3 regions of the Phytohabitans rumicis genome follow, and region 3 is predicted to be linked to each of the others. Evidence: riboswitches for the same ligand, from Rfam matches in the RefSeq annotation. Region 3 holds a riboswitch; each other region holds the start of a gene.
What was found. Region 3 has a riboswitch for cyclic di-AMP ahead of Prum_RS17035 (coiled-coil domain-containing protein). Riboswitches for the same ligand answer to the same signal wherever they lie in the genome.
Positions count from the first base shown of each region.

Region 1: it holds a riboswitch for cyclic di-AMP, as region 3 does, so the genes downstream of both, Prum_RS25960 (C40 family peptidase) here and Prum_RS17035 (coiled-coil domain-containing protein) in region 3, are expected to answer to the same signal.
Region 2: it holds a riboswitch for cyclic di-AMP, as region 3 does, so the genes downstream of both, Prum_RS19505 (C40 family peptidase) here and Prum_RS17035 (coiled-coil domain-containing protein) in region 3, are expected to answer to the same signal.

Region 1 is NZ_BLPG01000001.1:5,701,844-5,709,543, reverse strand. Features, by position in the region: gene Prum_RS25985 (branched-chain amino acid ABC transporter permease) at 1-1,080, opposite strand, end outside; gene Prum_RS25980 (branched-chain amino acid ABC transporter permease) at 1,077-1,961, opposite strand; gene Prum_RS25975 (AMP-dependent synthetase/ligase) at 1,954-3,801, opposite strand; gene Prum_RS25970 (ABC transporter ATP-binding protein) at 3,798-4,568, opposite strand; gene Prum_RS25965 (ABC transporter ATP-binding protein) at 4,565-5,338, opposite strand; cyclic di-AMP (ydaO/yuaA leader) riboswitch at 5,526-5,677, shown strand; partial or broken gene Prum_RS25960 (C40 family peptidase) at 5,687-6,642, shown strand; gene Prum_RS25955 (DNA-3-methyladenine glycosylase family protein) at 6,759-7,643, shown strand.
Region 2 is NZ_BLPG01000001.1:4,364,446-4,372,145, reverse strand. Features, by position in the region: gene Prum_RS19520 (C40 family peptidase) at 77-994, shown strand; gene Prum_RS19515 (N-acetylmuramoyl-L-alanine amidase) at 1,061-3,004, opposite strand; gene Prum_RS19510 (LamG domain-containing protein) at 3,141-3,860, shown strand; cyclic di-AMP (ydaO/yuaA leader) riboswitch at 3,998-4,130, shown strand; gene Prum_RS19505 (C40 family peptidase) at 4,143-5,117, shown strand; gene dcd (dCTP deaminase) at 5,233-5,814, opposite strand; gene Prum_RS19495 (pyridoxamine 5'-phosphate oxidase family protein) at 5,870-6,430, shown strand; tRNA gene Prum_RS19490 (tRNA-Gly) at 6,489-6,562, shown strand; gene Prum_RS19485 (hypothetical protein) at 6,570-7,124, opposite strand; gene Prum_RS19480 (hypothetical protein) at 7,121-7,700, opposite strand, start outside.
Region 3 is NZ_BLPG01000001.1:3,860,250-3,867,949, reverse strand. Features, by position in the region: gene Prum_RS17040 (glycoside hydrolase family 65 protein) at 1-2,108, shown strand, start outside; gene Prum_RS17035 (coiled-coil domain-containing protein) at 2,157-3,059, opposite strand; cyclic di-AMP (ydaO/yuaA leader) riboswitch at 3,239-3,374, opposite strand; gene Prum_RS17030 (glycoside hydrolase family 10-like protein) at 3,495-5,054, opposite strand; gene Prum_RS17025 (SigE family RNA polymerase sigma factor) at 5,124-5,648, shown strand; gene Prum_RS17020 (TolB-like translocation protein) at 5,645-6,688, shown strand; gene Prum_RS17015 (hypothetical protein) at 6,703-7,700, opposite strand, start outside.

The DNA.
Region 1 (7,700 bases), 1.8 Mb from region 3:
CTTCCAGTAATTGCGGGCACGCACCCAGAGCCCGAACAGGCCCCGCGGCTCGAAGATGAGGAAGACGATGATGAGTGCGCCGTAGAGGATCGTCTCCACCTGGAAGACGTTGGGCACCTCGTTCGGCTGGGTGCTGATGAACGGCACCCACGCCTGCAACTCCCGGGTGAGCCGGGGCAGCAGAGTGATGAAAAACGCCCCGGCGATCGCGCCGGAGATCGTGCCGGCCCCGCCGATGAGCACCATCGCGATGTACTGCACCGACAGCAGCAGGCTGAACGAGCTCGGGTCGAAGAACCCGCTCACCGTGTAGAGCAGCGCCCCCGCGCACCCGGCGTAGAACGACGACACCGCGAACGCGATCGTCTTGTACCGGGCCAGGTTGACGCCGATCACGCCGGCCGCGATGTCGCGGTCGCGGATCGCCGTGAACGCCCGGCCCACCTTCGAGCGGGCCAGGTTGCGGGCGGCGAGCGCGAAGATCAGCAGCAGGAGGAGCATGAGCCAGAAGAGCTTCTGGTCCTTGGTGGCGTACGCGTCCGTCACCGCGAGCTGGTAGCCGAAGACCTCCAGCGTGGCCGCCGGCCGCCCGACGCCCACCCCGCCGGTCAACGCCGACCACTCGTTGAAAATGTGCTGCCCGATGAAGACCAGGCCGAGCGTGACGATCGCCAGGTACAGCCCGCGCAGGCGGGTGGCGAGCGGCGCCACGAGCACCCCGGCCGCCGCGGCGACCAGGCCGGCCGCGGGCAGCCAGACCAGCAGGTTGGTCACCCCGAGACCGATCGCGCGGCCGTCCGGATCACCGCTGATGGCGGCCCCGGTGTACGCGCCGATCGCGAGGAAGAACGCGTGCCCGAGCGAGATCTGGCCGGCGTACCCGGTGACGAGGCCGAGCCCGATCGCGCCGATCGCGGCGACGCAGCACACGGCGAGCAGTTGCAGGATGTCGTCGGTGAGCAGGAACGGCAACACGGCCGCCAGCGCCAGCAACGCGGCGAACCACACCTTCTTGGTACGCGTGTTGAGCAGCGCCATCTCGCTGGCGTACGACGTGTAGAGCAGCGGCCGCCCCCTCATACCCGTTCCACCTCTCTGGTGCCGAACAGTCCGTAGGGGCGCACCAGCAGCACGACGAACATCAGCACGTACGGGGTGATGACCGAGACGTTGCCGCCGAGCCAGGACACGTGGTGCTGGTACGTGGCGGCCAGTTCCTGCAGCACGCCCACGGCGAGCCCGCCGATGACCGCGCCGGGCAGCGAGTCCAGCCCGCCGAGGATGATGACCGGCAGGGCGGTCAGCGCGATCAGCCAGAGCGCGGCGTCCACACTGGACCCGGCGGCGGCGAACGTGCCCGCGACCGCGGCCAGCCCGCCCGCCAGCGCCCAGGACAGCGCGAACACCGTGCCCACGGAGACGCCCATGGCGAGGGCCACCTCCTGGTCGTACGCGGCGGCCCGCATCGCCAGGCCCATCCGGGTGAAGCGGAAGAACGCGAACAGCGCGGCGACGAGGAACGCGGTGGTCAGGAACGCGGCCAGGTGCCGCTGCTGCATCTCGACGCCGCCGAGGCCCACCGTGCGCAGCCCCCACGGGTCGAGCACGTTGCGCACGTCCAGGCCGATAAAGGCGTTCACGACGACCCGGACCGCGACGTCGACGCCGAGCGTGATGATGGCGACGATGAACGCCGGCCGGCCGACCATCGGCCGCACCGCCACCCGCTCCACGCCGAGGGCGAGCAGCCCGGTGAGTACGGCGGCGACCGGCACCGCGACCCAGAAGCTCACCTCCAGGACCAGGTACGTGACGAGCGTGACGCCGGCGAGCATGAACGCCGGCTGGGCGAAGCTGATCACACGCGTGGCCTTGTAGATGATGACGAACCCGAGGGCGAGCAAGGCGTAGACGCTGCCGGTGCCCAACCCGCGCAGGACGGCCTCGGTCAGTTCAGCCATACATCTCCTCCACCTGGTCGGCGAAGAGCTCGGCGATCGCGGCCCGCTTCACCTTCTGCGTGGCGGTCAGCTCGCCGTCCTCGTGGTCGAGCTCCTTGGGCAGCATGGTGAACGTCTTGACCTGCTCCACCGTGGAGTACCGGGCGTTCACACCGTCCACGATGGACCGCACGAGCGCGAGCACCTCCGGCTTGTGGGACAGGTCGCGGTACGTGGTGTACGCGAGGTTTCGCCGCTGCGCCCACTCGCCGACCGTGTCCAGCTCGATCCCGATGAGGGCGGTCAGGTACGGCCGGCGGTCGCCGATGACGACGGCCTCCTTGACGTACGGCGACGCCTTCAGGGCGTTCTCGATCTCGGAGGGCGCGATGTTCTTGCCGCCCGCGGTGATGATGATGTCCTTGGCCCGGTCAGTGATCTTGACGTGGGTGCCGCCGACCCATTCGCCGATGTCGCCGGTGCGCAGCCAGCCGTCCTCGGTCATGGCCGCCGCGGTGGCGGCCGGATCGCGGAAGTAGCCGACGAAGTTGCCCGGGTGCCGGGTGAGGATCTCGCCGGTCTCCTCGTCGAGGCGTAGTTCCACGCCGTCCTGCGGCTCGCCGACCGTGCCGAGCTTGACGCGACCGGGCCGGTTGGCGGTGGCGATCGCGGTGTTCTCGGTCATGCCGTACACCTCGTGCATGGGCACGCCGATGCCCATGAAGAAGCGGAGCACGTCCGGCGCGATCGGCGCGGCACCCGAGGCGGCGTACCGCACCCGGCCGACGCCCATCCGCTCCCGCAACGCGCGGAAGAAGAAGAGCCAGCCGGCCGCGTACGCCAGCCGGGTGCCGAGCGTGTGGTTGCCCTCGGTACGCACCAGCGTGGCCCCGATCCGGTCGGCCACCCGCAGCCACAGCCGGGCGTTCAGCCGCTTGAGCGGGGACGCGCTCGCCAGCCTGATGGTGACCCCGGCCAGGATCTTCTCCCAGATCCGCGGCACGCCGAAAAGGATGGTGGGCTGGACCTCCCGCAGGTTGGCCTGGATGGTCGCGATGGACTCGGCGAAGTTGATCTGCACCGCCGCCCCCGCGCTGAACCACGTCGTGAAGATGCGCTCGGCGACATGGCACAGCGGCAGGTACGACAGCAGCAGGTCGGCCGGGCTGGGCGGCGGCGAGGTGAAGCCGCCGGCGTCCACCAGCACGCTGATCGCGAAGTCCACGTTGGACACCGACAGCATGGCGCCCTTGGGCGGCCCGGTGGTGCCGGAGGTGTAGATGAGCGTGGCGATGTCGTCGGACCGGGCGGCGGCCATCCGCTCGGCCACCGCGTCCGGGTTGGCGTCCCGGTGGGCCACCCCGAGCAGGACGAGGTCGTCCCAGCACAGCAGCTTGGGGTGGTGGTACCGATGGCGGATGCCGCGCGGCTCCAGGTACACGATCCGTTCCAGGTCGGGACACTCGTCGAGTACGGCCAGCGCCTTGTCCACCTGCTCCTGGTCCTCGGCGATGAGCACCCGGGCGCCCGAGTGCGAGAGCAGGTAGCCGACCTCGGGTGCCGGGTTGGTCGGATACAGCCCCACCGTGGTGCCGCGCACCGCCACGGTCGCCACGTCGGCGTACAGCCACTCCCGGCGGTTCTCGGAGTGGATCGCGACCCGGTCGCCCGGCTGTACGCCGAGGGCCAGCAGCGCGTGCGCGACGGTCTGCACGGTGTCCCAGTAGTCGGCCCAGCTCACCTCCTGCCAGATGCCGAAGTCCTTCTCCCGCATGGCGATCCGATGTGGACCGGCGAGCGCGTGGTCGCGTACCCGGGAAGCGATGGTCGTGGCCGTGCGGGTCTGGGTCGTCGCCGTCATGTGGGCTGCACCTCCCCGAGGTAGGCGCGGATGACGTCGGGGTCGTGCTGGATCTCGGCCGGCGCGCCGGTGGCGATCGGCCTCCCGAAGTCGACCACCAGCACCCGGTCGGCGAGGTCCATCACGAGACCCATGTCGTGCTCCACGAGCAGGATGGGGATGTCGAGTTCGTCGCGGATGTCGAGGATGAAGCGGGCCATGTCCTCGGTCTCCTCGCGGTTCATGCCGCCGACCGGCTCGTCGAGCAGCAGCAGCTTGGGTTCCATGGCGAGCGCCCGGCCGAGCTCGACCCGTTTCTGTACGCCGTAGGGCAGCAAACCGACCGGCAGGCGCCGCCACTGCTCCAGTTCGAGAAAGTCCACAATGGTCTCGATGGCGGCCCGGCTGGCCAGTTCCTCCCGCCGGGCCCGCCCGAGCCACGCGATCGCGGACAGCGGCCCGTACCGGATGTGGTTGTGCCGTCCGAGCATCAGGTTGTCCAGGACGGTGAGGTTCGCGAAGAGCTCGACGTTCTGGAACGTGCGGGCCATGCCCTGGGCGGCGATGGCGTGCGGCCGCTTGCCGGCGATGTCGGTGCCGTCGAAGACGACGCGGCCGGACTGCGGGCGGTACACGCCGGAGAGCACGTTGAAGATGGAGGTCTTGCCGGCGCCGTTGGGCCCGATGATGGCGAAGAGCTCCCGGCGCCCGACGCTGAAGCTCACCCCGTCGATGGCCTTGACGCCGGCGAAGCCGAGCCGCAGGTCGTGGCACTCCAGAATCGTCACGAGAGCCACCGCTTCCGCCGCTTGTAGTGTTTGACGTCGCGAAAGCTCTCCCGGGTGAGTCCGAGGTAGAACTCCCGGATGTCCTCGTCGGCCAGCAGCTGGTCGGCCGGCTTGTCGAGGACCACCTTGCCGGTCTCCAGGACGTAGCCGTGCGCCGCGATGGACAGCGCCATGGTGGCGTTCTGCTCGACCAGCAGGACGCCGGTGCCCCGCTTGTTGATCTCGACGATGAGCCCGCGCACCTGCTCCACCAGGCGCGGCGCCAGGCCGAGGCTGGGCTCGTCGAGCAGCAGATAGCGGGGCTCGGCCATGAGCGCGCGGCCCATCGCGAGCATCTGCTGCTCGCCGCCGGACAGGTAGCCGGCGGTGCGCCGCCGGCGCTCGGCCAGGACCGGGAAGAGCGTCAGGACGTCCTCCATGCGCGCCTTGATGGTCCGCGGGCTGGTGTGGCCGCCGATGCGGAGGTTCTCCTCGACGGTCAGCTCCGCGAAGATCCGCCGCCCCTCCATCACCTGGCAGATGCCGCGCCGGACGAGGGCCGCCGGGCGGAGGTGGTGGACGGGCTCGCCGTCCAGGGTCACCGAGCCCTTGGTCACCTCGCCGTCGTGCACGTCGAGCAGGCCGGTGATCGCCCGCAGGAGGGTGGTCTTGCCCGCGCCGTTGGCGCCGAGGAGGGCGACGATGCCACCCGGCGGCACCGCCACGCTCACACCGCGCAGGACCAGCATCACGTCGTCGTAGACAACCTCGAGGTTCTGCACCTGGAGCATCGGCGGCTCCTGTGTTTCACGTCACAAGTTACCGATCATTTAACTAAACCTCACAGCTAGGTCAAGCGACGGTTTGGTCTCGGTTGGTCACCGTCAGTAATTCATCCGACCAGCACTTTCACCTGCCCGATGATCACGTTAGGTTGGAGCCGCTGGTCCGGTCGTCAGTCATCCCCCGGGTGGCACCGGCCCGGTGCCGCCGAATCGCTGGATGATCACTGTCCGTAAGCGAACCGGGGACCCAACTCGAGTAATGGGGTGAATCCGCGCCACGCGCGGAAGGGCGTTCTTCCCGCCCGAACCCGTCAGCTAACTCGGTAGGCGGCGTTGCGGAAGAAGGGTTCGCGTTTGTCCCCCGCGCGAAAGCTGCTGCGCGCCCTCGTGCTGGTCGGACTCGGAATCGGGCTGACCGTGCCGGCCACGGCCGCCCAGGCCGAGCCGTCGGCGAGTGAGCTGACCCAGCAGATCAACAAGTCGTCGACCGAGCTGGAAAAGGTCGTCGAGTCCTACAACAAGCTCAACGAGCAGCTCAAGGACACCAAGGCCGCCTCGGCCGCGCTGGCCGCCAAGATGGCCCCGCTGGAGCAGCAGGTCGCGAAGGCCGGCGCCGACGTCGGGCAGATGGCGGCCGTGGCGTACCGGACCGGTCAGGTGGGCGAGGCGAGCGCGCTGCTGGACGGCAGCGGCCCGCTCATCGACCGCCTGGGCATGCTGGACCAGCTCGCCCGGGACCGGCAGGAGCAGGTCGCCGGCTACACGGCGGCTCAGCGGCAGTACGCCGATGAGAAGGCGAACCTGGACACCACCGAGGCCAAGCAGACCGCGCAGCTCAAGGAGTTGGCGGCCGGCAAGAAGAAGATCGAGGCCGACCTGGCCAAGCTCTACGAGATGCGCCAGAAGGCGTACGGCTCGGCCACGTCGTCCAGCGGCTCGTACACCGGGACCATCCCGTCCGTCTCCGGCAAGGCGGGCGTGGCCGTGCGGTTCGCCTACAACGCCATCGGTACGCCGTACGTCTGGGCGGCCGACGGTCCGGACGGGTACGACTGCTCGGGGCTGACGCTCGCGGCCTGGAAGGCGGCCGGCAAGACGCTGCCGCACAACGCCGCCATGCAGTGGGACGTGGTGGCGCACATCGGCCGCGGCTCCCTGCAACCCGGCGACCTGGTCTTCTACAGCGACCTGGGACACGTGGCCATCTACGTGGGCAGCGGCAAGGTCATCCACGCCCCCAGCCCGGCGAGAGTGTCAAGCTCTCGACGGTCGACATGATGACCCCGTACGGCTACGGGCGCGTCCGCTAAGGCAATCCCCGTTGATCTTGGAGTTGTCAGGTTCCATACCGGACATCTGAACCTGATAACTCCAAGATCGCCGTCGGGAGGCGGGGAGTGTCACACCTCGGGTTCAGGCTCAGCGCATGAGTATCCGTGTTGCTGAGCCGTACTCGTTCGAGATGTCGCTGCGGGCGCTTGCTGGGTTTGCGCCTTCCGCCGGTGGTCACCAGGTCGTTGGGGGGCGGGTGCGCAAGGCGTTCCGCCTCGGCGCGGAGGCGGTCGTCGCCGAGCTCGGGCCCGACCTCTCGCTTGGCGTCCACTCCGGTCGGGCGCTCGCGCGCGAGGAGCGGGCGGAGATCGAGCGCGCCGTCTCGCGGTGGCTGAGCCTCGACGACGACATGTCGGGCTTCCTCGCCAGCGCCGAGCGGGACGGCCCGATGGCGCACGTCGTCCGGGCCGCCCACGGCCTGCACCAGGTGCGCTTCGCCTCGCTCGCCGAGGGCACCGTCTACTTCACCCTGACCCAACGCAGCACCCAGTGGTACGCGACCGCCCGCAAGCGCCGCATCGCCGCCGAGCTCGGCCCACGGCTCACGGTGGACGGCGTCGACCACGTCGCCTTCCCGTCGCTGGCCACCATCGGCGCGCTCGGCGACGCGGAGCTGATCGGGTACGCCGGCAACCGGCAACGCGCCGACCGGCTCCGCACCGTGGTGGCCGGGGTGGCCGCGCTCGACGAGGAGTGGCTGCACACCGGGGCGTACGACGAGGTGCGCAAGGCACTCCTCGCCGTGCCGGGGATCGGCGAGTTCACCGCCCAGGCACTGCTGCTGCGGGTCCTCGGCCGCCCCGACGACGCACCGCTGGGCATGGCGCAGTTCGAGGCAGCCGCCCGCGCGGTGTACGGCGAGACCCCGCCCGGTCCCGCCGAGTTGCGCGCGCACTACGGCCGCTGGGTCGGCTGGTGGGCCTACTACGCTCGCACCGCGTCGTCCTGGGTCGCCGAGCCGCTCCCCGTGGCCGCATAACACCACGTCTGTGGTCGTCTCGCACCACGCCGCCCTACGCTGTTGGGTAATCCCGGA
Region 2 (7,700 bases), 500 kb from region 3:
TTGCGTCCGGTCATTCCTGGGGAGTCTTTCTTTGCGCACTTTTCGCCGCGGCATCGTCACGCTGAGTGCCGTCATAATGGTGTCTTTGCTGCCCGCCGTCCCTGCCCAAGCCGAGCCCACCGTCGATGAGATCGAGGCGCAGATCGACGCCAAGTGGGAGCAGCTCGAACCCGTCATCGAGCAATACAACAAGGTGCACAGCCAGCTCAAGACCAACCAGCAGAAGGCGGCCGACCTCCGCGACCGGATCCAGCCGTTGCAGTTGCAGGCCAACCTGGCGCTGGTACGCATCGGCTCGATCGCCTCGCGGTACTACATGACCGGGCCCACCTCCGACGTGAACGCGCTGCTGTCGACGGGGTCGCCGACCACGTTCACCGACCAGCTCACGATCCTGGACATGCTGGCCGCGAAGGAGCGTGCGCAGGTCGCCGACGTGGTGGCCGCGCGGGAAAAGCTCGACACCGAAAAGCAGCGGCTGGACGCGCTGATCACCCAGCAGCAGAAGCAGGACGCCGAGTTGGGCGCGCGCAAGAAGCAGATCGACGGCGAAATCGCCAAGCTGCAGAAGCTGCGGGACAGCGCGATTGGTACTTCCTCGAAGAGCTCGCTCTACATCGGAGCGTGCCCGGCTGTCTACATCGGAGGCGCGGCCGGCACGGCGGTGCGTACGGCCTGCAACCAGATCGGAAAGCCGTACGTGTGGGGCGCGGACGGGCCGGGTTCGTTCGACTGCTCTGGGCTCACCCAGTACGCCTGGGGCAAGGCGGGCGTGAGCCTGACTCACCACGCAGCCGACCAGTGGAACGAGGGCGCGGTGATCGGCCGCGACAGCGCCCGCCCGGGCGACCTGGTCTTCTTCTACAGCGACCTGCACCACGTGGGCATGTACGTGGGCAACGGACTGATGGTGCACGCCCCGCGATCGGGCAAGCCGGTGCAGATGGCCACCATCGACACCATGCCGTTGCGCGGCTTCCGCCGCCCGAGCTGAGTGCAAGGAAGGGCCCCCTCCTATCGCTTTTTGCATAGGAGGGGGCCCTTCCTAACATGCACGCGCCTAGAGGAACGACGGGAGCAACTGCACGTCGGCCAGGTTCACGAACATGACCCGGTGGCCGAACTGGATCTGCACGTACTTGGTGTCGCTGCGGATCACCGTCCAGTCACCCGGTGACGACCCGTCGAACGTCACCGCCCGGTAGTACTCGCCCGGCAGGACGTTGCCGACCGCGTACCGCTGCCCCGCCGACAGCGTGTACTGCAACGGCGTGATGGCCTGGTACGGCACGCCCGTCGGGTACGCGGCCTGCTCCGGATAGGCCCGCCCGTACACCGGAATCGTCGCCTTGCCCGGCTTGGGCGTCACCACGAGCCCGGTGGCCCACTTCGCGGCCGGCGCCGACCGCGGGTTGTAGAACCATCCCTTCTGCCCGAGGTACCAGATCGCCGTCCAGTCGCCCTGCCGGTCGGCGACGGCGTACGTCTGCCCGGCCGACACCCGGGAGCCGTGGTCGGAGACGTGCATGGTGGCGTCCACGCCGCTCGGCCGCAACCCGATGTCCTTGAGCAGCGGCGAAGCCGCGTCCGGCGCGGTGTGCAGGATGACCGCCGAGGATCCGCGCGGCGTGCACGGCTGGGACGCGACGCTGCCGCACCCGACGAACGCCGGCTTGTTGGTCGCGAAGTCCGGGTCGATCGTCACCATGCCGCTGCCCGGCCAACCGGTCGTCCTAAATGGAGCCTTCAGCAGGTCGAAGTAGTGCGACCAGTCCCAGTACGGACCCGGGTCCCAGTGCATGCCGCGCACGTTCGCCGGGATGGTGCCGGGCACGTTGTCGTGGCCGATGATGTGGTTGCGGTCCAGCGGGATGCCGAGCCGCGTCGCCAGGTACCGCACCAGCTTCGCCGACGTGCGGTACATCGCCTCGGTGTACCAGGTGCCCTGCGCGGCGAAGCCCTCGTGCTCCAGCCCGATCGCCTTGGCGTTGACGTACCAGTTGCCGGCGTGCCAGCCCACGTCCTTGGCCTTGAGGTGCTGGGCGATGTGCCCGTCGACCGAGCGCAGCGTGTACTGCCAGCTCACATATTTTGGATCCAGTACCAAGTTGACGGAGGGCTGGAAGTACCCCTCGGTGTCGTGGATGACGATGTACTCGATCTTCTGCTGCTTGGGCCGGTTGCCCAGGTCGTGGTTGCCGTAGTCGGGGTTGCCGTTGTTGTCCAGGAACTCCTGGTACGGCGCCGGAATCCACTCGCAGGAGATGTCCACCGGGCACTCCAGGCCGTCCGGGCGGGCCAGCTTGCGCAGCCCGAGCCGGTCCAGCCAGCCGCGCGCCGGGTTGACGCTCCGCGCGGCCAGCGTCACGCTCTGCCCGTCGTCGGTCACCCGCGCGACGCCCTCGCGGATCGTCGTGAAGACCTGGTCGGCAAAGGCCGCCGCGGCATCGGCACTGTCCGCGCCGCTGTACCTGGCCACCGCGCCGTACCAGGCCGCCGGGTCGCTCGCGCTCCCCGTCGGTCCAGCGATGCTTTCCTGGTACGCGGAAAGGAGTGCCGCCCCACCCCGGATGTTCTCGGTCGGGCTGGTGCGCAGCGCCTCCTCGGTCGCGCCGGTGAGCGCCGCGGCACGGTCGAGCGTCTGCAGCGCCTCGGGAGCGGGCGCCGGCACACCCACCGAGGCGACGTCCTTGGTGCTTCGGGCGTCGTCGCCCCGGGCGTCCTCGGCGTCGTCGTCGTGGTGGTTTCCGCCGGGTAGCGACGTCACGTACGTGGCGTCGGTAAGGTGCATCGGGCCGTAGCCGGCGCTGGTGCTGGGCGTGCCGGCGTTGGTGTCCCACCGGGACTCCAGGTACGACACGCCGAGCAGGACGCTCTCGGGTACGCCGAACTCCGCCGCGGCGGCCGCGTACTCCTGCTGTCGGGTGTCGGTTGATGGGCTGGTCGCGGGGGCGGGCGTGGTCGACACCAGCGTCGCCGCGCCGACCACCGCCGTACTGAGCACGATTCGCGTTGTAAGACGGGGCATGGTCAATAGATTACGAGACTTCGCGCCTACATGTAAGAAAGCTTCACGCGCTCCTGAAATCTAGCTCTGCGAGTGATTGTCTGAGTTGCCCTGGAATCTCCACAATCGAGCAATGTCGCGCGAAATGCACATGACGCGCCGATGGGGCGTACCCCTGCTTGGACTGGTGTGTGTGGCGCTGGCCGCGACCGCGAAGCCCGCGCCGGGTGGGCCGCCGTCGGTGTCGGTGCGGTACACGTTCGACGGCTGGTTCACCGGCTCGGTGCCGGATGCCGCCGGGCGGCACCCGCTGCGGACGCGGGGTGTCGTGGGCTTCACCGAGCGCGGCGGCGGGTGGGCGGCACGGTTTCCGGACCGGTGCGACGGCGCCGGCTGCCCCCGGGCGATCCTGGAGAGCGGGCCGGCGCCCGAGCTCAATCCGGGCACCCGCGCGCTGCGCTACGGCGCCTCGGTGCTGATGACGGCCGCCGACGCCGGCGACGGCGCGAACGTTGTGCAGAAAGGGTTTTCGACCGGCGGCGTCACCCAGCTCAAGCTCCAGGTCGACGGCCGCGCCGGCCAGCCGAGCTGCGTGGTCGCCAGCACCACGACGATCTACCGGGTGATCGCGCCGGTGACCGTGACCGACGGCCGGTGGCACGCGCTCGCCTGCACCCGGGCCGGCTCGACGCTGTCGATTTTCGTCGATGCGGTGCCGCGCGGCTCGGTCCACGTGCCGCCCGGGGTGTCCATTGTGAATTCCGAACCGCTGCGAATCGGCGGCAAGAACGTCTCCGTCGACAATGACCAGTACGCCGGACTGCTGGACGACGTGTTTCTGTCTATTGACTAGCATCGTTTCGATATACGATGCGCTACCGTGCGCACACGGACCGAACTAGTGCCCCCGTACCGCTTGCGGGTCGATTGCGCCGCTCCTACCCTTGGGGATCGTTGAGCCGGAGGTCGGCCTCCCAGCCTGGGAGACCACGGCTCAGCCCGCCGAGTCGGTCAGACAACGAGCCGGGGAACCACGCAACTTGGGGTGAATCCGCGATCCGCGGTAGGGCGTTCTTCCCGCCCGAACCCGTCAGCTAACCCGGTAGGCGGCCAGGGAGAAGGAGTTCGGACTCCGGTGGCAGGCTATGCCGCGCGTCGCTCCATCATTACCGCGTTCCTCGCATGCGCCGCCGTGCTGTCCAGCGGCACGGTCGTGCACGCCGCGCCGTCCCCCGCCGAGATCGAGAAGCAGATCGACGCGGCGTTCGAGAAGCTCGAGCCGGTGCTTGAGCGCCACAACGCCACCCGGATCGATCTGGCCGCCAAGCGTAAGCAGGCCGACGCGCTCGCCAAGAAGATCGCGCCGCTGCAACTCCAGATCGACCTGGCGATGACCCGGGTCGGCGAGTTCGCCGTGGAGCGCTACAAGGGCGGAAACTTCTCCGCGTTCAACGCGCTCCTGACGAGCGGCACGCCGACGACGTTCGCCGACCAACTGGAGCTGCTGGACGTCTTCGCCCGCCGTTCCCAGGCCGAAGTCCAGCAGGTCATCGACCTCAAGGAACGCTACGCCAAGCAGAAGGCCCCACTGGACGCGTTGGTCAGCCAGCTGACCGAGGCCGAGGCCGACCTGGCGGTGAAGAAGAAGCAGCTCGACGGCGAGATCGACAAGCTGGAAAAGGCGCGCCTGGCCGCGTACGGCAGCGGTGGCGGCGTCGGTGAGCTGAGGCCCGCGGCGTGCCCGTACTCGTACGACGGCAGCGCCGGCACCAAGGCGGCCAAGTTCGCCTGCGCGCAGATCGGCTCGGATTACGTCTTCGGCGCCGAGGGTCCCGACGCGTACGACTGCTCCGGGCTGACCATGAAGTCCTGGCAGGCCGCCGGCGTCTCGCTGCCGCACAACGCCGCCCGCCAGAAGGGCACGGTCGATCCGGTCAGCAGTCGAAGCAACCTGAAGGTCGGCGATCTCGTCTTCTACTACAGCGACGTCCATCACGTGGGCATCTACGTCGGCGGCGGCTACATCGTGGACGCGTCCAAGCCCGGGGTACCGGTCCGGATGCGCACGATCAACGCCGCGCCGATCAATGGCTACGGCCGACCGGGCTAGCGTTACCCACCCCCGTGGCCGCGCCTGTCGCGTGTTCCCCCGTCACGCGACCCGCACCGGCCAGAGAAAAAAAGACGCCCTCCCATCCACCCGGGATGGGAGGGCGTCTTCTCGGTTAACGTGCTGTCGGCCAGGTCCGCCAGTTCTTCCAGGCCCTACTCGGAGTGGGCCCGCGCTGACCCTGGTACCGCGAGCCGTACACGCTCGACCCGTACGGGTGCTCGGCCGGCGACGACAGCCGGAAGATGCACAGCTGACCGATCTTCATGCCCGGCCACAGGGTGATCGGCAGGTTCGCCACGTTGGAGAGCTCGAGCGTGACGTGCCCGCTGAACCCCGGGTCGATGAAACCGGCGGTCGAATGCGTCAGCAGGCCGAGACGGCCCAGGCTCGACTTCCCCTCGAGGCGGCCGGCAAGCTGGTCGCCCAGCGAGATAACTTCCAGCGTGGAGGCCAGCACGAACTCGCCCGGATGCAACACGAACGGCTGACCGGCCGGCACCTCGACCTGCGAGGTGAGATCGTCTTGCCGTACCGACGGGTCGATGTGCGTGTACAGGTGGTTGTTGAACACGCGGAAGATCCGGTCCAGCCGGACGTCAATGCTGGACGGCTGGACCAGGTCCGGCTCGAACGGGTCGAGCGCGAGGTTGCCCGCCTTGATCTCGCTGACGAGGTCGCGGTCGGAGAGCAGCATGCGACACACCATAGGGGACTACCTTGCTCGTACATACGTTCGATAAGATGCTGGCATGGCATCTTGGTCTGAGTTCGTCACCGATGAGCCCCGCCTGGCCGAGGCGATCCGCTCCCTCATGCAGCAGTACGGTCCGGGTCTGGGCTACCTCGCGACCGTGCGCGCCGACGGCGGACCGCGGGTGCATCCGGTGTCACCGGTGATCACGGACGAGGGCCTCTACTGCTTCGTCGTCGACTCGCCCAAGCGGCGTGACCTGGAGCGCGACGGCCGCTACGCGCTCCACTCCTTCCCGCCCGAGGACAGCGACGACGAGGCGTACCTGGCCGGCCGCGCCCAGGTCGTCACCGACCGCGCCAAGGTGGCCCGCCTCGCCGGCAACCTGCGGGCCGCACCGCAGGTCGACTGGCGGCTGTTCGAGTTCACGGTCGACGTGGCGATGCTGGCCCGGCACGGACGCAACGGCGCCACCCCGTTCACGGTCGGCACGCCCGAGCGCCCCGCGGTGCAGGTGTGGCTCGACCCGACGGCCGCCTCTTCGGCTACGGCGTCCTCGGCTACGGCGTCCGACAGGCGTTCCAGGCGTTCGACCTGCGCGTCGCCTGGCCTGCGGTGATAGTCCCTGGGCGGTGTGCCCGTGGTGGCTGGGTTGTGATGTACAGTGGTGTCCGCTTGCGGGTGTAGTTCAATGGCAGAACATCAGCTTCCCAAGCTGACAGTGAGGGTTCGATTCCCTTCACCCGCTCCAACGATGCCTACCGGCTCGCGCGCTCCGCTGAGTCGAGCCAAATCAGCGCCGATTCGATCTTCTGACTAATCTTCACGTGCGCGCCGTCGCGATCCGGATCAAGGTCAGCGCTGATCGCATCGATCTCCGTCCGCAATTCCACGATTGTGCCCCGTATATCTGAAGGCTCATCGACGGCGGCCGAGTCCAGCGCCCGCGCGTCGCGCCAGTCCCAGGCTGTGACGACCAAGCCTGTTACCAGCTTCGCCAGGACCCCCGTGCCGCCGAGCGCCACCGCCAGCACAAGCGGCCGGCTCGGGTCTGGCACGGCCAGGAGCACAGCCACACATGCCACCACATGTAGGAACGTGATCAGCACTGAGCTCGCCATCATTCTGCGGGAGACGGTGGGAGCCGGCTCGATCACCTCTACGGCCGCGTGCAGGCTCTCGGCGGTGAGTTCCAGGCCGCCGATCACGCCCGCGCGGAAGCGCCGGCCCTTGAGTTCCGCGTGCTGACAGGTCACCGCCGCACGTTCCGCCATCTCTTCGGCGGCCCGCAGCCTGGTCGCGATCTCCCTCACCGGTCGTGGTCCAGGGCGTCGAGCCAGATTTCGATGGAGTGGATCGCCTGGCACACGGACCGGTCGGCGCGAGTTAACCAGGCGAGGTGGCCGTTGCGCCGGCGCAGCCAGTCGAAGCCGGTGGCGGTCCGCCCGACGTACCCGAACCGATCTGTGGCGGCGCGCTGTCTCATCTCCCCGCGCAGTTCGTCTCGTGCGGCCCACAGCAGCCGGAGGACCTGATCCGCCGGGTCGAGACCGGCCGGCATGCTGATTTCCGGTGGCGGCTCCGGTCGCCGGGTTCGCCGCCGATTGACCCTGTCCGCCAGCACGTTGTGCAAAGTAAACATCGGCCAGTACAGGCCAAGCACCACCACAATGGTGACGCCGATGAGCCCTCCGCTGACCGTGGCCGCTGTCCACGCGCCTACCGCGGCCACCGCCATGCCGAGCCAGGTCCGCGTCCAACTGGACAGTCCGCCGGCCGCCCGAGCGACGGCTGCGCTGGCCGTCTCGATCCTGGTACGGGCGGTGTCGATCCGTGGGTGGTCCTGACCATTGGTCATCGCGTCGAACCGCTCCGCGGCCACGTCCAGC
Region 3 (7,700 bases):
GCAAGCTCATGCGGCTGCTGGTCGACGACGAGCCATTCGACGTCCGGTACGGCGAGGTGCGCACTCACCAGCGCGTCCTCGACCTGCAGGCGGGCACGCTCGACCGCACGGTGGAGTGGGTGTCGCCGGCCGGCCGGGCGGTGCGCGTACGCAGCACCCGGCTGGTCTCCTTCACCCAGCGCGCGATCGCCGCGATCTGCTACGAGGTGGAGGTGGCCGACGACCGGCCGCTGCGCCTGATCGTGCAGTCCGAGCTGGTCGCCAACGAGGAGTTGCCGGCCACCCGCAAGGATCCGCGCGTCGCCGCCGTACTCAAGGCTCCGCTGAAGCCGGAGGAGCACCTGGCCACCGCGGCCGGCGGGATGCTCATCCACCGCACCAAGAAGAGCAACCTGCGGATGGCCGCCGCGATGGAGCACGAGATCAGCGGGCCCGAGCGCACGTCGGTCAACACCGAGGCATACCCGGACTTCGCGCGTACCACGGTGGCGTGCGTGTTGAAGCCCGGCGAGAAGCTGCGGGTCGTCAAGCTGCTGGCGTACGGCTGGTCCAGCCGGCGCTCGTTCCCGGCGCTGCGGGACCAGGTGGGCGCGGCGATCGCGTCGGCCCGGTTCTCCGGCTGGGACGGCCTGCTGTCCGAGCAGCGCAAGTACCTCGACGCCTTCTGGGACGCCGCCGACGTGCGGCTGGATGGCGACCCCGAGGTGCAGCAGGCCGCGCGCTTCGCGCTCTTCCACCTCCTGCAGGCCGGCGCCCGCGCGGAGATGCGGCCCATCGCAGCCAAGGGCCTCACCGGACCCGGGTACGACGGCCACGTGTTCTGGGACACCGAGACGTTCGTGCTGCCGGTGTTGACGTACACCCAGCCGGAGGCGGTCACGCACGGCCTGCGGTGGCGGCACGCCACGCTCGACCTGGCCCGGGAGCGGGCGCAGACGCTGGGCCTCAAGGGCGCGGCGTTCCCCTGGCGTACGGTCCGCGGGCAGGAGTGTTCGGGGTACTGGCCGGCGGGCACGGCGGCGTTCCACATCGGCGCGGACATCGCGGACGCGGTGATGCGGTACGTGGTGGCCACCGGCGACTACGACTTCGAGCGCGAGGTCGGCCTGGAACTGCTGGTGGACACCGCCCGGCTGTGGCGCTCGCTGGGCCACCACGACCGGCACGGGGTGTTCCACATCGACGGGGTCACCGGGCCGGACGAGTACACCGCGGTTGTTAACGACAACATCTACACCAACCTGATGGCGCAGAAGAACATGATCGGCGCCGCCGAGGCGTCGCTGCGCCACCCCGAGCAGGCCCGCCGGCTCGGCGTCGACGAGGAAGAGGCCGCGTCGTGGCGTGACGCCGCCGCGGCCATGCACGTCCCGTACGACGAGGAGTTGGGCGTCCACCAGCAGTGTGAGGAGTTCACCCGGCTCCAGGAGTGGGACTTCGCGGCCACCCCGCCGGGCAAGTACCCGCTGCTGCTGAACTACCCGTACTTCGACCTGTACCGCAAGCAGGTCCTCAAGCAGGCCGACCTGGTGCTGGCGATGCATTGGCGGGGTGACGCGTTCACGCCCGAGCAGAAGGCGCGCAACTTCGCCTACTACGAGCAGCGCACCGTGCGCGACTCGTCGCTGTCGACGTGCACCCAGGCGGTCATGGCGGCCGAGGTGGGCCACCTCGAGTTGGCCCACGACTATCTGGGCGAGGCCGCCCTGATGGACCTGCACGACATCCACAACAACACCCGCGAGGGCCTGCACATCGCCGCGCTCGCCGGCGCCTGGCTCGCCATCGTGGCCGGTCTCGGCGGCATGCGCGACCACGGCGGCGAGCTGTCGTTCGCGCCGCGGCTGCCGAGCCGGATCAACCGCATGGAGTTCTCCATGCTGTGGCGCGGGCTGCGGCTGCGGGTCGACGTGACCCAGCACGAGGTGACCTACTCGCTGCGCAACGGTCACGACGGGGCCAAGCTCGACCTCGTACACCATGGGGAGCATGTGACCGTGACCAGCGACGCGCCGCTCAGCCGGCCGATCCCGGCGCTGCCGCCGGTCGGTCCGCCGCCGCGGCAGCCCTTCGGGCGGGCCCCGGCCCGCCGGATGCCCGACGCCTGACGGCACGCAAGGCCACGGGGCCTGCCAGCGCACCGCGCTGGCAGGCCCTTACAGCATCGAGATGTGTACGTGGTTGGTGTGGTCGCTGGACGGGTCGCCGTTCGCGCCGCCGTACGACTTCCACCCCGTCGCCGGTGACCAGAACTGCCGGTACCAGATCACGTACATGACGCCCAGCCGGTCGGCGTTGCGCACGAAGAACGCGGCCAGGTTGTTGCCGTAGAACTTGTCGTCCCCGGTCGCGTCGCCGCCGAAGTTGCTCTTCTGGGCCGACCAGTCGCAGGCCCGGCCCTTCGGGTGCTCAAACGGCCCGCCCGACCGGAAGCAGCTCACGAACCGCTTGGCGCCCTTGTCGTTCGGATGGATCTGGGCGATGAGGCGCTGCGTCTCCTTGAGCATGTGCAGCGTCCGGGGCGTGATGCAGCGCCCGGTGGTCGGGTCGTCCTCCGAGCAACTCTGCGCGGAGAACCCGCCGTCGTTGTTGCGCGGCGCCTGCTTCGCCAGCGGCGAGTTCGCGTTGACGAAGCCGCCGGTCGCCTTGCCGCCGACCAGCTTCAGCGCCTTCTCCGCCTCGGACTTCTGCTTGGCCATGATGGTGAGCTGCTTCTGCTCGTCCTTGACCTCGGCGTCGATCGCCGCCTTGGCCCGCGATGCCTGGTCGAGGGCCGCCTTGAGCTTGGCCAGCCGCGCGTTGTCGCGGGCGGCCAGCATGTCCAGCGCCGCGGCCCGCTGCAGGAACTCGTCGGGCGAGGCGCTGTTGAGCAGCAGGGTCATCGGCCCGATCCGGCCATTCCGGTACGCCGAGCCGGCCAGCAGCGCGACCTCGGGCTCCATCGCCTTGATCTGCTCTTCCGCCTTGCGGAGCTCAAGGGAGAGCTGCAACTGCCGGTTGCGCGACTTGGTGACGGCATTGCGGGCTTCGACGTACCCGCGGCTGGTGGACTCCAGCACGTCCCGCAGGAGCGGTGTGCCCCCTCGTCGCCCGGGTTCGGCGTGGGCGCTAACGCCACCGGCGACGCTGCCGCCGCTCCACCACTTGGCCCGATCGCCACTCCGGACAACGCGGCCGCCGCGGCGACCAGGGCAACAGCCAGCGACAAGCGCCGGCGACGTACGGATGCCGTCATACACGTTCCTCCCGTCGGCCGCCTACCGAGTTAGCTGACGGGTTCGGGACGGGAACGATCCCTACCGCGGTTGCGGATTCACCCCACTTACGGTGGTTCCCCGGCTCGCTCAGCGTGAGCAATTAGGCGGCGGTCACCGCCGGCACCGTGGGGCGCCGCCGGGCGGAGACCGCCGGAAAGCTTACCGGATCGAGAGTGGACTTCGATATTGCTCTGACCAGGCAAAAGGTGTTACTGGGCAACGACGTTCGGTAATTGTTCAGTCAACGACCCGCGGTTCGCTCGGGCTTGTTTCGTTCCACAACCGGTCCAGGGCGGTCACGCAATAGGTGTACGACCGGTCCTCGGTTGCGCCGGTGTCCGCCCAGCTCGTGTCGCGTGTCGTGGCCACGAGATTGGCCGCGTCGCCGTCGACCCGGTACACCGCATAGCTGGTCCCCGTCTTTGACCAGCGGAGCTTCACCCCGCCGTCGTCGTACTCCGCCTCCTGGATCTTCGGTGTGTCGGGCAGATCACCGCGGAGGTGTGACATGGGCGGCACCAGGGCGGGCGCGGCGTAGTGCGCCTTCGCGTACCGGGTGACCGCGCCCAGCCGGTCGGCGCGTACCTGCTTGGCGCTGAAATGAACGGTGCCGCTGACCGGATGCTTGCTGTTGAGCGTGAGCTGCTGGTCCAGCTGGGCCGGGTTGCGCCAGGCCCCCGACTGGCCGATGCGGTAGTCCGCCATGCCGATGTAGAGCTGCACCCCGCTGCCCTTGATCACCTCGGACCACCAGGGCAGCAGCTTCGCGTAGTCGGCGATGGCGAAGCCGATGTGCCAGTAGAGCTGCGGCACGATGTAGTCGACCCAGCGTTCCTTCACCCAGAGCCGGGTGTCCGCGTAGATCGCGTCATAGCTCTGCAGCCCGCGGGTCTGCGAGCCGAGCGGGTCGTTGGCGGCGTTCCGCCAGATGCCGAACGGGCTGATGCCGAACTTCATCCACGGCTTGGCTTCCTTGACCCGCTGGTTGGTCTCCTGGACGAACAGGTTGACGTTCTGCCGGCGCCAGTCCGCCTTGGACAGGCCGTTGCCGTACTGCTGGAAAGCCTTCGCGTCGGAGAAATCTTCCTTTTTGACCGGGTACGGGTAGAAAAAGTCGTCGAAGTGCACGCCGTCGATGTCGTACCGGGTGACCGCGTCGAGGATCGAGTCCTCGACGAACCGCCGCGCCTCGGGGATGCCCGGGTTGTAGTACAGGCGGCTGCCCTTGCCCTTCGCCGGGTACGCCACCGCCCAGTCCGGGTGCGCGCGCAGCGGATGGTCGACCGGCAGCTCGTTGATGACCCCGGTCTGGCCCGCTTTGTACGGGTTGAACCAGGCGTGGAACTCGATGTTGCGGGCGTGCGCCTCGGCGACCATGAACTCCATCGGGTCCCACCCGGGGCTCTGCCCGTCCTTGCGGCCGGTCAGCCAGTACGACCACGGCGCGTACGTCGACTCCCAGAACGCGTCGCCGCTGGGGCGTACGTGGACGAAAACCGCGTTGTGCCCGCGTTGCTGCGCCAGGTCGAGCCAGCCGCGATACTCCTTCTTGACCGTCTCGGCGTCCAGGCCGGGGCGGCTCGGCCAGTCGATGTTGCTGACCGTAGTGAGCCACATGCCGCGCAGCTGGTGGGTCGCCTCCATGGGCCGCCCGGCGCAACTGCCCCGGGCCACCGCCGAGGTGGCCACCTCGTCCGCCGGGTCCGGGCGCGCCTGCCAGCGCGCCACCCCGACCGTGGCGAGGACGACGAAAGCGAGGACCGCCGCGATCGGGCCGCGGGGTGGGGCTGGCGACATCGCCCCAGTGTGCCCATGAGATGCGGTCGATCGGCAACCCTCTACCGGGTGGGAGACGTCTTGGGTGGCGTGCCACTTCTTGTGACGGTGCCTACCGGGGCGGAAAGCGTGGACTTCGACGCGTTCGTCCGGTCCCGCACGCCGGCGTTGCTGCGCTCGGCGTACCTGCTGACCGGAGACCAGCACCTCGCGGAGGACCTGGTGCAGTCGGCGCTCGCCCGTACGCACCGGGCCTGGCGGCGGCTGCGGGACACCGGCAATGCCGAGGCGTACACCCGGCGGACCATGTACCACCTGCAGGTCAACTGGTGGCGCCGGCGGCGCGTACCGGAATCGCTTGCCGACGCGGTGCCCGAGCCGCGGCCGTCCGCGCAGGCATCGTCGGCCGACGGCGTCGCCCTCCGCCTCACCCTGCAGGCCGCGCTGATGCGGCTGACCGCGAAGCAGCGGGCGGTCCTCGTGCTGCGGTTCTTCGAGGACCGCACCGAGGTCGAGACCGCCGAGATGCTGGGCGTCACCCTCGGCACCGTCAAGTCGACGTGCGCCCGCGCGCTGGCCCGCCTGCGGACCCACCTTGGGGAAGGAGCGCTGTGAAGAACTCCCTTTCGACGGCCCTGACCGAGCTCGCCGAGGACGTCCAGCCGGTCGACCTGCACGACCGGGTGCTCGCCACCTCCCGGCGGCTGCGCGCCCGTCGTGCCGTCGCAGGGTCGCTCGCCGTCGTCGCCCTGGCCGCCGGCGCCACGTACGGCGCGGTGCGGGCACTCCCGTCGGAGCGGGCCCTCCCGCCGGCCGAGCCCGTGGTCACCATTCCCGGGACCGTGTACTTCGCCTCGTCGGAGCTGCCGGCGTACACGGTCTACCGGCTCGCACCCGGCGGCGAGCTGGAGGAGTTCGCGAAGTTCCCCTCGGGCGCGCTCGGCGAGACCGTGGCCCTGTCCCCGGACGGGCACCGCGCCGCCTGGGTCACGGTCGACGGCGCCGTCATGGTCGGTCGCACCGACGGCTCGGAGGCGACCAAGGTCGGCACGCAGGAGCTGCAGAGCGACTGCGGCCGGCCGTCCTGGTCACCGGACGGCGGCCGGGTCGCGTTCGTCTCGGGTGGCTGGGAAGACAGCGCGCTGATGGTCGCCGACGCGGACGGCTCTCCGGTCGCGGAAGTGGACCAGACGGGCGGCTGCTTCCCGGTGTGGTCACCGGACGGCCGCCGGCTGGCGTACGTCCAGTTTCCGAACGGGTCGCTCAACTCCCAGCTGCTGACGGTGCAGGCCGACGGGACCGCCCGGCGGGTCGTACCGGTCCAGCTCCGTGACCCCGCGTACGTCCGCTACCCGGTGAGCATCTCGAACGACGGGGCGAAGGTGGTCGCGGCGGTCGGCGAACCGGACGGCTGCAACTGCCCGGAGGGCATCACCCTGTCGTTCGCCGACCGCCTGATCGACGGGTTGAGCGGGGAGGTCAGCCAGCTGACGTGCGAGAACGCGCTGCTCACCCCGGACGGTGGGCTGCTGCTACGGGTGGCGGCAGGTGACGCGTACACCCTGGAGCTCCGCTCCCCGGATGGCGCACTCCTCGCCTCCTGGCAGGAGCCGAAGTGGCCCCATGAGACCCGACTCCTGCGCTACGTGCCCTGAGCCCGCCTTATCCGTCAGCTGAACGACACCTGGAACGTGGTCTCCTGGCCGGTGCCCGGCAGCACGGTGCCATCGCTGTCGGCCCCCGCGTCCACGCGCAACGTCGCCGGGCCGGGTGGGCCGTCTTCATGGGTGATGAAGGCAAGCGCGATGCTGCGCTGCTCGCCGGGGCCGAGCGGGTCGGCGACGCACACGATCCGATCCGGCCGGCCTTGCATGGTCGGGCAACCGGACCAGATCGCGTGCTCGGCCTCGTCGCGGCTGTTCCGCGGGAATGTCACCAGTGGATAGTCCACCGTGGCGGCACTGGCGTTGACGATCGTGACCGTGGTGGTGGCGCGCCGCCAACTATCGGCCTCCACCGGTCCGTACACCATGTCGGTCGCGGTGATCGTGAGCCGGAAGGCCGGCGCCGGCGGAGCGGTGGTCTGCGACGGCGACGCGAACGCTGTCGGCCCGCCGGTCTGGCGGAACCGGTCGCCGGCCCAGGAGTAGGTCCGCCACTGCCGCACCCGGTCGGGACCGACGACCAGGACCCGCACCTTGCCGCTGGCGATCTCGAACTCCGTGAGGTCCGACACTCCGGAGCCGTTGCGGACGACCTGGCCGAGGGCGGTGATCTGGCCGGCGCCGTCCCGATCGAACGCGACGACCTGCCGCGCCGTCTCGTCCCCGCCCCCGCACTCGAGCCGGACGACCGTCTCGGCCGCCGGGTCGCCGTCCACGTCGCCGTGTCGCAGGTCGAGCAGTGCCGGTGCGGAGGTGCCGTCGGGGCTTGGCCGCAGTCGCACGTCCTCGGTCGTGCACTCGTCTATCGCGCCGGGCCACCAGTCGGGCAGGTCGACGGCGGCGGCGAGGAGCTGCTCGCGGGTGATCCTTCCGTCCACCATGGACGGTGAGGGGGTCGGCGAGGGAGTCGGCGACGCGGAGCCGGTCGTCGACGGCGATGGCGAGTCGGTGGGCCCCGGTGGCCGGTCGCCGTCGGTCAGGCCGGCGTACGCGACGATCGGGA